Regions from separate parts of the Salegentibacter sp. UBA1130 genome, predicted to be linked through region 2. Evidence: riboswitches for the same ligand, from Rfam matches in the RefSeq annotation. Region 2 holds a riboswitch; the other holds the start of a gene.
The links. Region 2 has a riboswitch for cobalamin ahead of B4F31_RS08175 (TonB-dependent receptor plug domain-containing protein). Riboswitches for the same ligand answer to the same signal wherever they lie in the genome.

Region 1 (6,985 bases), on a different contig from region 2:
GCTTCCTCATTAATAGGTTCCCCAACAGTTCCAAGCACTTTTAAAGATGAAAGATCGTGGCTTTCTACAAATTCAATATTTCTTTTGGCTAAAGATCTAATTGCTGTTGGTGCAGTGTAAAATTGATTCACCTTATGTTTCTCTACCACATCCCAAAATCTTCCGGCATCTGGATAAGAAGGAACACCTTCGAAAATTACGGTAGTTGCGCCGTTCGCGAGTGGACCATATAAAATATAGGAATGACCGGTAATCCAGCCAATATCTGCCGTACACCAATAAACATCGTCTTCTTTATACTGAAAAACATTTTTGAAAGTATAAGCCGTATAAACCATATAACCGGCTGTGGTATGTAACATTCCCTTTGGTTTCCCTGTAGAGCCAGAAGTGTATAGAATAAATAAAGGATCTTCAGCATCCATAGTTTCTGCTTCACATTCCTCTGAAGCTTCATCTAATAAGGGTTGAAGCCATTCATCACGCCCTTCTTTCATTTCTATATCAGAATCCAGGCGTTTAGCTACTAGCACATTTTCAACACCGGGGCATTCTTCCAGGGCTTTATCTACAATTCCTTTAAGATCTATTGTTTTGTTGCCACGGTAAGAACCATCAGAAGTAATTAGCATTTTACAATCTGCATCATTGGTTCTGGTAGCGAGAGCTTTTGAAGAAAAACCGGCAAAGACTACAGAGTGTATCGCGCCAATTCTTGCGCAAGCCAGCATTGCTATGGCAAGTTCAGGAATCATTGGTAAGTAAATACAAACCCTATCGCCTTTTTCAATTCCTTTAGCTTTTAAAACATTTGCAAACTTGTTTACTTTTTTGTGAAGTTCTCCATAAGAGATATGTTGCGCTTCTTCTTCAGGATCGTTAGGCTCCCAAATAATTGCCGTTTTGTCAGACCTATTAAAGAGGTAACGATCTATGCAATTTTCGGTAATGTTAAGTTTAGCATTTTCAAACCATTTTACTTCAGGTTTATTAAAATCCCAGCTTAGCACATTATCCCATTTTTTCTGCCAGGAAAAATGTTCTTCAGCTATCTCTTCCCAGAAGTTTTGTGGATCTCTTACCGATTTTCTATAAACTTGAAAATATTCCTCTAAATTCTTAATATGATAATTACTCATAACTTAAATAAATATGTTGATGGTTATGTGGGTTAATAATGAAAAATATAAAATATCTTTTCTGCAATTTATAAAAACCTTCGGAAACCAAATACCCAAATCCCGTTAATATTGGGCTTTTTGAAGTTTTTACGGGAAGTTTAATAGAATAGAAATTTTTGTATAAAAATTAGAAGCAAACTCAATAAAGCGCTTGTTTGATTTTTAATTTCAAAATAAAGAAAACTGATTTTTTTAAGATAGAAGACCTTTTGAAAAGGCAAAAAGATTAATGCTCTACAAATTTTTGGTGGTCGCTTAGCCATTTATTTAAATGAGTGGCTTCCCTGGAAGAGACTTTTTTATTTGTTTTTTTCTCTCTCCATTCGTTTTCAGATTGTTTCTTGATATAAATCTTAGATTTCTGCCCCAAAGCGACTCCAAAAGCTTTTAAAGTAATTTCAGCTTTCGCAACATATGCATCATCGGTGCGCTGTAAATTTATAAGTCTCATTTTTACATTTTTTTCGATTGATTAGCAAATACTGCATCCTTTACTAGGCAAAGACTATGCCTGCAACCTCACTATTTTCTTTGATCTCTTCTTTTTACCGAAACTTTAACTTGTGAAAAACTATGTTTATAACTCAAAGCTGTTTTTATAAAACCACCGCAAATTCCTTATAACTTTACTTTTGTAAAATCATACCGGCGGGTATTACATTTTGTAATAAACAAGGGGAATCATGTGAGAATCATGAGCTGTTGCGCAACTGTAAAGTAGACTTTTCTACAAGCCAGATTACCTTCCCAACCGGGCTGACTTTTGCTTTCGCATATAAAGTAAATGTCCAGGATAATATATTTGCGGCCTTCCCGCTCTTCTCTTTTCCAAAGACACCTATTTGCTTTTATGCTTTTGATTTTAAAACTAAAACAAAAGTGATATGAGTATTTTTGAAAAACGGGTAAATTACAAACCTTTCGATTATCCCGAAATTCTTCAGTTTACCGAAGCAATAAATCGTTCTTTCTGGGTACATTCTGAAGTAGACTTCACCGCCGATGTACAGGATTTTCATTCCCATCTTAGTGAAAATGAAAAACAGGTAATTAAAAAGAGTTTGCTTGCCATCGCACAAATTGAAGTAGCCGTTAAATCCTTTTGGGGCGATTTATATGAGCACCTCCCAAAACCGGAATTTAACGGCCTGGGAAGTACTTTTGCTGAATGTGAATTTAGACATTCTGAAGCTTACTCCCGTTTGCTCGAAGTTTTAGGTTATAACAACGAGTTCGAGAAATTGATAGAAACTCCTGTTATCAAAAAAAGGGTAGCTTATCTTTCTGAAGCTTTAGCAAATACAAAATCTTCAGATGAAAAGAAATACGTGTTTTCCCTTATTTTATTCTCTATTTTAATTGAAAACGTATCCCTCTTTAGTCAATTTGCTATTATTCTTTCGTTTAGTCGCTTTAAAGGCGTGATGAAAAATGTGAGTAATATTATTGCCTGGACATCGGTAGACGAACAAATTCATGCTAACGCCGGGATTTATATTGTAAACCAGATCAAAAATGAATTTCCAGAATTCTTCAACGAGGAAACCAAAACTCAAATTAGGGAAATCATTGCTCACTCTATGGAAGTAGAATCTGAAATCCTGGACTGGATTTTTGCTGATGGCGCTTTGGAACAATGCAAAAAAGAAGACCTTCTGAATTTTATGAAATATCGGGTAGACGATAGCCTTGAAAAAATTGGTTTGGAAAAAATCTACTTTGTTTCAGAGTATGATTACAAAGCTATGTTATGGTTTGAAGAAGAAGTTTTCGCCAATAGTTTAGACGACTTTTTTGCCAAGCGCCCGGTAGATTATACCAAACACGATAAGAGCATCACCGCCGATGATCTTTTTTAAACAATATTCCGCAGCAATATTTCAACTTAAAATCCAGCAAAATGCCCGAAACAATAAATAAAGAAACGCAACAGGAACGCCTATGGTGGCTTAATGAAGAAAGCCAGCAAATACTTAACCGCGGCTACTTATTAAAAGGAGAAACCACAAAATCTGCTATAGAAAGAGTTGCAAATGCAGCTGCAAAAAGGCTCTACAAACCAGAACTGGCAGAAGCTTTTATAGAAATGATAGAGCGTGGCTGGATGAGTTTAAGTTCGCCAATTTGGGCCAATATGGGTACCGAACGCGGATTACCTATTTCCTGTTTTAATGTATATGTACCCGATAATATTGAAGGAATTACCCACAAACTGGGCGAGGTAATTATGCAAACCAAGATTGGTGGCGGAACTTCAGGCTATTTTGGGGAGCTAAGAGGTCGTGGGAGTGCAGTTACCGATAATGGCAAAAGCAGCGGAGCTACGAGTTTTATGAAGCTTTTTGATACCGCTATGGATACTATTTCACAAGGTGGAGTACGCCGCGGAGCTTTTGCTGCTTACCTGGATATTGACCACCCCGATATTAAGGAGTTTCTAGAGATAAAAAATATAGGAAATCCTATTCAGAATTTATTTTATGGCGTAAGTGTGCCCGATTACTGGATGCAGGAAATGATAGATGGAGACCGGGAAAAACGAGAAATCTGGGCTAAAGTGTTAGAAAGCAGGCAGCAAAAAGGTTTGCCATATATTTTCTTTAAAGACAATATTAACCGATTTAAGCCACAAGTTTATAAGGATAAAAACTACGTTATAAATTCCAGTAATTTGTGTTCAGAAATCGCACTGCCCTCAACCGAGGAAGAGTCCTTTATTTGCTGTCTCTCTTCTATGAATTTGGAGCTGTATGACGAATGGAAAGATACTGAAGCCGTAAAACTGGCTATCTATTTTCTTGATGCTGTTTTACAGGAATTTATCGCCAAAACCGAGGATAATTATTACCTCACTCCTGCTAATAAATTTGCAAAAAGACATAGGGCACTGGGATTGGGCGTTATGGGTTGGCATTCTTATCTTCAGAAAAATAGAATTCCTTTTGAAGGCTTAAAAGCAAAAGGCTTAACGAATTCCATTTTTAAAGAAATTAATGAGAAAGCTACAAAAGCAAGTAAGGAATTAGCTAATATTTATGGCGAACCCGAGGTTTTAAAAGGCTACGGATTAAGAAATACTACTTTAATGGCCGTTGCGCCTACTACCTCTTCTTCTGCAATTTTGGGACAGGCATCACCGGGAATTGAACCTTTTAGCAGTAATTACTATAAAGCCGGATTGGCAAAAGGGAATTTTATGCGGAAGAATAAATATTTAAAGGAATTGCTTCAGGAAAAAGGATTAGATACCGAAGAAACCTGGCGAAGCATCATGCTAAACCACGGAAGCGTACAGCATTTAAAAGAATTGAGTGATGAAGAGCGAATGATCTTTAAAACCTTTAAAGAGATAAGTCAGCTAGAGATTATACAACAGGCTTCAGTTAGGCAAAAATATATAGACCAGGCGCAAAGTTTAAATTTAAATATTCCATCAGATCTTCCGGTTCAGGAAGTAAATAAGTTAATGATAGAAGCCTGGCAACTGGGAGTTAAAACCCTTTACTATCAAAGAAGCCAAAGTGTTTCTAAAGAATTTATAGCTAATATGGTGAATTGTGCTAGTTGTGAGGCTTAGGTTCTGAAATTCATTTAAAAGTAAAAAGGCTGTCTGGAAAGTCTGAAGAACGTCACCCTGAATTTATTTCAGGGTTTAACTTGTTAGATTTTCAAAACATGTTAGAAGCTGAAACAAGTTCAGCTTGACGAAAACAGGACGTTTACAAAACAGCCTTTTTCTTATTCTTAAAATTCAGACTACATAACTCCCCATTCTTTTAGAGAATCTTTGTTCATTTTTACGTAATCCTGGTTTCCGGCTTTTTCAGCTTCGGCTAAAGATTTTTTGGCAGCTGCAATTGCTTCTTCTTTTTTACCAAGATCGGCTGCGATAAGCGATTTTCTTCTTAAGATCCAAAAGGCATTTGGGTTACCCATTTCAAGGGATTTATTTACCCATTCGTAAGCCTGTTCCAAATCTTTTTTGGCATCGTGATAATAAGTTGCGGCCGCAAAATAATCTCCTGCCCCTGGGCCATTCATCGTTTTTTCAATACTGGCCATTGCTTTTTCTTCAGTAGGCACTTCAAATCTTAAGCTTGCTACGGTATTTTCCCAAATAATATTAAGAGCAGCAGAATCATTCTTCAGCTCATCTATCATAATGGTAAAAGTTTCCATTTCAAAAGGAAGTTCCATCACTTCGGCAGTTGCTTTTAAGGCTACTTTCTCCTCGCTCCATTCAGCAGGATTTCCCCAGTTTGAAGCATCGTTATAGAACATTACTTCCCATTCTTTTTCCTTCGGAATTGTGTAAATAGCATAAGTTCCCGCTTTTAATTCTTTACCCTGAACAGTAACATCGTCACTAAAAGTGATTTTGGTATTTTCGTTAGCTCCGGTACGCCATACTTCCCCATAAGGTACCAGATCGCCAAAAATCTCGCGATCTCTCATTCCGGGGCGGGAATATTCGAGCGTAACATCGGTAAGTCCAACTTTTTGTTCAACTTTAGTAAATGGGCTAGGTTGAGGCGCCTGTACCTGTGCCTGGGCAGCACTCATAAGCCCTGCTGTACATAAAAATAAAAGTAGTTTATTCATTATTTAGTTTGTTTTTAGTTTGATCAAATATACCGAGAAATTGATTACGAATTTAGATAAGAAGCAACTTCATTTATATTTTGTTTAACTATAATAATTTTATTTTAAACAAAACTACTCTTAATTTTACATTCAAATACAACTAGAATGAAAATCTACACCAAGAAATCGGTTCAAAAACTTCCTATCAGTCTGGAAAAGGCCTGGGAATTTCTCTCCAATCCCGGAAATCTAAAGACAATAACACCAGATTATATGGGATTTAATATTCTCTCGGGAGCCGATCGCGCAATGTACCCGGGACAAATTATTCAATATATTGTAACTCCAATTGCGGGAATTAAAACCAAATGGGTAACCGAAATCACTCACGTAAAAGACAAAGAATACTTTGTAGATGAACAGCGTTTTGGGCCTTACGCCCTCTGGCACCACAAGCATTTCTTAGAAGAAATTCCCGGCGGTGTAGAAATGGAAGATATTGTAGATTATAAATTACCCTTTGGAATTCTGGGTCAAATGGCTCATCCCTTCCTCGTAGCTCCTAAACTGAAAGAAATTTTTGGTTACAGACAGAAAAAACTCGTAGAACTTTTTGGTGAATTTGATGAAAGTAAAACCAAAAATTCCACTCTCAAACAGGACATTTTAGCGTAATCCCAAAAAAATAAATTATGAAAAAGAATATTTTACTAATTGGTGGTTCTACAGGAATCGGACTTGAAATTGCCAATCAACTGGTTACTGAAAATAATGTAATTGTTGCCTCTAGAAATAAAGGTAAATTAAACGATGATATTAAACATTTAGAATTCGATGTTTTAAAAGATAATATTGAAGATCTTGAGTTGCCGGAAGAAATACACGGCCTGGTTTATTGCCCCGGAAGCATTAACCTGAAACCTTTTAAAATGCTAAAGCATAAAGATTTTGAGAAAGAAATGAACTTAAATTTCTTAAGTTTAGTTAAAGTGGTTCAGGGAGTAATGCCGAAATTAAAGAAAGCCGAAAATGCAAGTTTGGTATTTTTTAGTACCGTGGCCGTTAAAGTTGGAATGCCCTTCCATACCAGCGTTGCCGCGGCAAAAGGTGCGATTGAAGGTTTTGCAAAATCCCTGGCAGCAGAGTATGCTCCCAGCCTTCGCGTAAATGTGATCGCTCCATCTTTAACTGATACTCCGCTAGCTGAAAAATTATTGTCT
Region 2 (6,985 bases):
GCCAAGCAACAAAGTGTTGAGGTTTTTAATACAGGAAATGGCTAAAATTATTCCCACAAACCAAAACATGGCGAGAATTCCCACCTCGTTCCAGGAAAGATCACCCAAACTTCCAAAAGACCAAAATACATATTGCTGAAGCTGTGCCGCGGGACTAAAATAGGAAAGAACGCTAACCACTGCCGCGGTTAAACTGGCAAACATTAAACCTATAATAAGAATTGCCATAGTATCTCGAAGCCGGAGGGAAGCCAGCATAACAGCAATTAATACTAATAAACTTCCCAGGCTGGAAGCAATTACCAAGCTCCATTTGGAAAGTAAAATTCCAGCAAAAGCACCTCCAAAAACTGAAGCACCCATAATAACGATTGCCACACCCAAACTGGCACCGCTACTTAAGCCTAAAACATACGGTCCAGCTAAGGGGTTACGAAATAAAGTCTGCATTAACAGTCCGCTAATGGCGAGTCCAGAGCCGGTTATTATTGCTGTAATAGCTTTAGGTAAGCGGTATTCCACTACAATATATCGCCAGGTTTCTTTTGAAACTTCTAAATTAAAGATTGAAGCAAAAACATCTTTAAAAGGAATATTGACTGAGCCCAAACTAATATTTAAAAAAACCAGGATAATTACTCCTATAAAAAGGAGTAGAAGTGGAAGTACATATTTTTGGGACTGCAACAAGGCTGGTGATTTATTTCGGTGTAAATATCTGAAATAAATTGAGTAGATAAAATTAATGAAGAACGATAATGGGATTTTACTCGATAATCTAGATTTAATTGATCCGGAATTTGTTTCGAAATCAAGCTATATTTAGAAGGATAGTCCACTAAGTTTTTTAGAACCAAATCTCCATAATTATTCTTCCAAAGCCTTAAAAAACCTGTTTTCATAATCTCCCAATAGCTCTGGATGAAAAATGGATACCAGATCTTTTAATACCAAATCTGGACGTTGCGGGCCTAATTCAAAATAAAGTACACCCCCTGTTTCTCCTTTGGTTAGGCTTACGCTGTAGACATTTTTATTCTGTACTGCTTCAAACTGTTCATAATGTTGCGATTCTTTTAAAAGTTGGGTATAAGAAGTGTATTGTCCTGCACTAATCCAATAATCGGCATCCTGGGCTTTGTCTAACACATTTTCAAAAGATAAAGCCATACTTCCATTCCCTTGAGTATCGGCATAGACATAATTTGCATTGGCATCTTTAATAAATTGGGCTTGCCACGAATTTCCGTGGGGTAAATACCACTGGTCTTTATACATAGCGCCGCTTAATACTTTAGGCGTTTCTGCTGCCGACTTTGCTAATTCTTTGGCTTCAGTATAATCGGTTTCTATTTTATTAAAAATCTTTTCAGCTTCATCTAATTTATTATAAAAAACGCCAAAGAATTTAATCCATTCCGCCTTTCCCAGCGGAGTTTTTTCGGTCCAGTCGCCATTGTACATCACCGGAATTCCGGTTTTTTGAATGGTTTCAAATGTTTTATTGTTTCCGTCAATTGCAAAACCAATCACCACTTCTGGATCCAGATCAATAAGAACCTCGGTATTTATATTTTCATTTTTCCCCAGCTCTTTAATTTTTCCTGAATTAATCAATTTCCTGGTTTTTTCTGAAGAAATATAATCGAGACCTGGAAATCCTTTTAAGCTGTTTTCTTCATTTAAAGCTTCCAAAGCCGGAATATGCGTGGTAGAAGTCACCACCATTTTTTCTATCGGAATTTGCACTTTTTGGTCATAATCTAAACCGGAAGGAATTTCAGTATTTTCTTTAGTTAATAAATAGGTAAAAGCTTTATCGGCATCGGGCCAGGCGGTTTCTATTTTTATAATATAATAATCTCCAAAATCATTGATGCTGAAATTAGTAGCGTGTTTTAAATCAACTGAATCTTGAGGTGTTTCTGAAGCAATATTTTTATCTTTTTGCTCGTTTTTACAGGCGGAAAATACTAGAAAAAGGAGTAGAAGATTAAGTGCTTTTACAGTCTTTATTTTCATTTTATGGTAGTTTAAAAAAATTGAATTTATATAATGCTATCTTCTTTTAGCCCCCTAAATAAATTACGGGGCAAGCTCTGAAACAAGTTAAGGATGACGAAAACTTTTATATAGAATATTTATAATTAGGAATTTTCAAAAGTAAGATTATTTAGAATTTAATGGTCGCAACTAAAATAAATGTTTAATTTCGCATTGAAATTTTTGGTTCGGATGTGTTTTTCACGCCGATTAAAAGGGAATCAGGAAAAGTATGATTTTGGAAGTACAAAATATGAAGCACGAAGTTTTCTTCGTATTTCAAACTTCTACCATCTAACTTTATTAAGCCTGAGCTGTTCCCGCAACTGTAAGCTAAGTCCCGAAAGGGATGCTTGTTGTTATCACTTCAAAAACCACTGTTCTTATTTGGAATGGGAAGGTAAACAACAAGACGCGAGCCAGGAGACCTGCCAAAATATAACCAATAAATTCTTAGACTTTCGGGATAAAAGTCAGAGTGCAGATGAAAAAAACGCGATTTTACATTCTATTCCTTGGCCTGCTATGCAGTTTGCCTGTATTTGCTCAAAACGATACAATTAACGTTTTAGACGAAGTATTTTTGACAGATATCAAGCTGAAAGACTTTTCTACCGGCCAACAGGTTACCGTTTTAAACGATTCAGTTTTAAAGAAAAACGGGGCGCTGCTTACTTCAGCATTAAATTTCAACACCAATATCTATTTTAAAGAGAATGGACTGGGAATGGTTTCCTCACCTTCCTTCCGCGGAACAACAGCCTCACAAACAGCGGTTTTATGGAACGGGATTAATATAAATTCACAATTTAACGGCCAAACCGATTTTAATGCTCTAAACGCAGGCGGATTTGATAATATTAGTGTTCGTGGTGGCGGCGGAAGTGTAGTTTATGGTACCGGAGCCATTGGAGGAACCGTTCATTTAAATACCAATCTTGATTTTACCGGAAAAACAAAGCAGGATATTTTCTTTCAATATGGCAGTTTTAATACCCTCGATGCCCGGTATAAAATAAAGACTTCAAGAAAAAAATGGAGTTTAAGTCTTGCTGCGGCTAGAAATTCATCAGATAATGATTATGAATGGCCCATTGAAGACAGAAAGAACGAGAATGGGGAGTTCTACAATAGCAATTTAAATCTTGGATTCGCGTATCGGTTAAATGAAAAAAACACTTTAAAATTTTATAGTGAAATTTTTGATGGGGAGCGGCATTTCTCCCTGATTCGCCCGTCAGAAACCAAAACAAAATACCAGAATTTTGATACCCGAAATTTATTGGAATGGGTAGGAGAGTTTGGTGATTTTATTTCGGTTGCAAGGTTAGCCCATCTAAATGAAAATTATAAGTTCTACGGGAATATTACTGAAAATCAATCTTCCTCTGGCAAAGCGCAAATCTTGATTGGCAAATACGATTTAAATTATTCAATTTCAAAAACTTTAGAGCTAAATGCTGTACTCACGAACACGTACACCGATGGTAGCGGCTCTGGAATTACCGAAAATATCCGAAATATATTTTCTTCGGCATTCTTAATGAAGCATAGGCCATTTCAAAAATTTCAATATGAATTGGGAATCAGAAAAGAGATAACCGAAAATTATGAAAGTCCGTTACTATTTTCTGCAGGAACACATTATGATTTTACCGATTTCTATAGTCTAAAAATGAATATTTCCAGAAATTTTAGAATTCCCACTTACAACGATCTTTACTGGGCCGGTGCCGGTAATCTTAATTTACGCCCCGAAACTTCTAACCAGGTTGAGCTTGGAAACCATTTTAAACATAGAAACCTGAAGTTTAGTCTAACCGGTTATTATATTAAAATTGATGATATGATACGCTGGTTACCTTCCAGTAATAATATTTGGCGTCCAAGAAATGAAGAAAAGGTAGAAACCTACGGTATTGAGGTTTTGGCAGGCTGGGAAAAAGAGATTTTTAAAGATCACCAAATTAGCGCCTCTGGTACTTATGCCTATACGGTTTCAGAAAATATGAATACGGGATACCAACTTATTTATGTACCGTTTCATAAAGCCACAGGTGCACTTACTTATGCTTTTAAAGATTTCAGTATAGATTATCAGCTTTTATATAACGGAGAGATTTTTACCAGATCTGATAATAATTCCCGCTATAATATGGATGCTTATACGGTTTCAAACCTTGGAATTTCATATGATTTGGGAAAAACAAGTACTTACAAGATTGGAGCGAGGGTGCTCAATATTTTAAACGAAGAATATCAAAGTGTAGAAAACCGGTGGATGCCCGGCAGAAACTTTAATATATACCTAAACCTTAATTTTTAACCAGCATGGTGCTGGAAGCAAATATTCTTAAAATCAGATTTTTAAACTGCTTATTTGCTCCGCTCTTTGCTAAAATTCTAACCAATGAAAAGAATTAGTAAACTATTAACTATGGCCGTGATAAGTGGCTTATTTTTGAATTCCTGTAGCAGCGATGACGATGTTGTGGATCCTGAAATAGAGCAACCTGAAAGCACCTATGCAGATGGATTGTTTGTGCTTAATGAAGGTGGTTTCGGTAACAATAATAGTTCAATATCATATATTGATAATGATTTTTCTAATCTAGAATCCGATATATTTTCTACAGTAAATGGTTCTTCTCTGGGAGATACAGGGCAGAGTCTCACATTGGATGATAATTATGCATATATCGTTATGAATGTTTCCAATATAGTTCAAATTGTTGATCGGTATACTTTTGAGCACATTCATACAATTGAGGAGGGATTAAGTAATCCACGGTATCTTACTTTGGTAGACGAGAAGATATATGTTACCAATTGGGGAGATGCCTCTAATGATACAGATGATTATATCGCTATATATAATGCAAGTACCTATGAATCTACTGGAACAATTAGTGTAGGAGAAGGGCCTGAAAAGATTATTAATGATAATAATAAACTATATGTAGCTTTACAGGGCGGCTATAATTATAATAATAAGATTGTGATTATAGATCCTATTTCCAATACTGTGGAAGTAAGTATAGAAATTGGTGATTCTCCTAATGCAATAGAGATATCAGATGGCTTCTTGTGGGTAATGTCTGGAGGAGTACCCGGTTATGCTCAAGGAGTTGGTGAAACAGCTGGCAGTATTTCTAAAATAGACTTATCAAATAATGAAATAACAGAAGAGTTGATTTTTCCAAATACCACAGATCATCCTTCAAATTTTGAAATTGAAGATGATACTATTTATTATACTCTCAATGGATCTGTTTACTCTATGGAAGAATCTGCTACAGAGTTACCTGAGGAGAGTCTTTTTACTTTTACTGATATTACTTCTTTTTACGGATTTGAAATCGAGGATGGATATTTATATACTGGCGATGCAGGAGATTATAGCTCAAATGGTGTGGTAAGAATATATAATTTTGAAGGAGAAATAATTTCACAATTTGATTCCGGAGGCGTAAGCCCAAACGGTTTCTACTTTACCGATTAAAAACTGTTTTTTTTGTTTATTCAAATTTGAATAAAAAAGCCCCGTTTCACAACTGAATCGGGGCTTTGCATTAAATATACTTTTAAAATTACTGCTTAAATTCAGCAGCTTTTTTCCTTATTTCTTCAGGAATTTCGTCTATATACATTCTTTGGTAATCTACATCGGTATCTCCACGCTCACCAATTTTAGTAAATCTGGAATCGTAAGAAACCGCAGGAATTGCCATTCTATTACCGGTAATATCGGCAAGAGCTGCAGCAAGAAGTGGTTCTTCTGGCTCACCTAATGGCAAAAGATTTACAATATCTTCTTCAGCTTCAATATCTGGAACTAAACCTTCTTCATAATATGCATCTTCATTCGCATTTTTAGATTCATAAATAAGTGGTTGAATTACATATTTATGATTCGGATTTCGGTTTTGACGTAAAAAATTTGGAGAATCATATAATGGGGCCGCCGCCTGGAATTTCCCTACTGTACCTTCTCCAACGTGAACTACTTCAATATAGGGAGCTAGACCATTCATTACTAATTCACTGGCAGAAGCTGTAGAACCTGTACCTATTATATATACTTTACTAAGTCCAAGGCTGTTTATCGCTTCTTCTGTTCTAATTTTATCATTAAACCTATCTACCAACTCTTCTTCGGTAAATTGACTTTGTAATAGAGCGTTCCAGGTTTGTTTAGAGAAAATTTCGCCTTTAAACTGCCCGGTAATCATACTGGAAAGATCTACCGCACTTTCTACAGAACCACCGCCGTTGTACCTAAGATCTAAAACCAATTCGTCTATACCTTCAGCTTTTAAAGCTCCAAAAGCAGCGTTTAATTCATCATCAAAATCGGCGGTAAAACTATTATACATAATGTAGCCAACACTTATTCCATCTACTTCTACTACTTTAGATAAAAGAACCGGATTTTCGGTAATTTCTATTCTGTTTAGTGCTATGGTTTCATCGGTATTACTAATAATATTATCGTTAATTTCAGCTACTGTAATTTCATAGCCATCTCTTCCTAAAAGAGATTGATAATTATCAAGGTTCATGGTTTCCCCATCAATATCGGTAAAAAGAGTACCACGAGTAACGCCGGCTTCATCGGCAGGACTATTTGGTATCACATACCGTACATAGGCTAAAACTCCATTACTGCCAAATCTTACCAATCCATAATCCATTCCGGTTGTAGTTTGAATTCCAGCTTGATTATTTTCCAAAATAGTATAATCATCTATAATAAAGCTAAAACGATCTTTTGGCGCAGGAACTTTTAATCCGTTATTAAAAAGATCTTCGGGAGAATCAAAACTAGCCAGCCATTCATTTTTATCGGCTTCAGAATCAAAATAATTCTCACCTAATTCTGGAACATCGGCTTCATATACATAGTAGATGCTCATTGCATCATATAAATAATTTTCGATTT

Region 1: another riboswitch for cobalamin. It lies ahead of B4F31_RS09445 (ribonucleotide-diphosphate reductase subunit beta); the one in region 2 lies ahead of B4F31_RS08175 (TonB-dependent receptor plug domain-containing protein).

Annotation. Positions count from the first base shown of each region.
Region 1 is NZ_DCAP01000023.1:57,757-64,741, reverse strand. Features, by position in the region: gene acs (acetate--CoA ligase) at 1-1,139, opposite strand, end outside; gene B4F31_RS09450 (hypothetical protein) at 1,408-1,632, opposite strand; cobalamin riboswitch at 1,814-1,948, shown strand; gene B4F31_RS09445 (ribonucleotide-diphosphate reductase subunit beta) at 2,066-3,040, shown strand; gene B4F31_RS09440 (ribonucleoside-diphosphate reductase subunit alpha) at 3,082-4,758, shown strand; gene B4F31_RS09435 (DUF2911 domain-containing protein) at 4,938-5,783, opposite strand; gene B4F31_RS09430 (SRPBCC family protein) at 5,931-6,440, shown strand; gene B4F31_RS09425 (SDR family NAD(P)-dependent oxidoreductase) at 6,458-6,985, shown strand, end outside.
Region 2 is NZ_DCAP01000021.1:33,729-40,713, forward strand. Features, by position in the region: gene B4F31_RS08165 (FecCD family ABC transporter permease) at 1-690, opposite strand, end outside; gene B4F31_RS08170 (ABC transporter substrate-binding protein) at 868-2,022, opposite strand; cobalamin riboswitch at 2,211-2,493, shown strand; gene B4F31_RS08175 (TonB-dependent receptor plug domain-containing protein) at 2,528-4,369, shown strand; gene B4F31_RS08180 (YncE family protein) at 4,454-5,545, shown strand; gene B4F31_RS08185 (S41 family peptidase) at 5,634-6,985, opposite strand, start outside.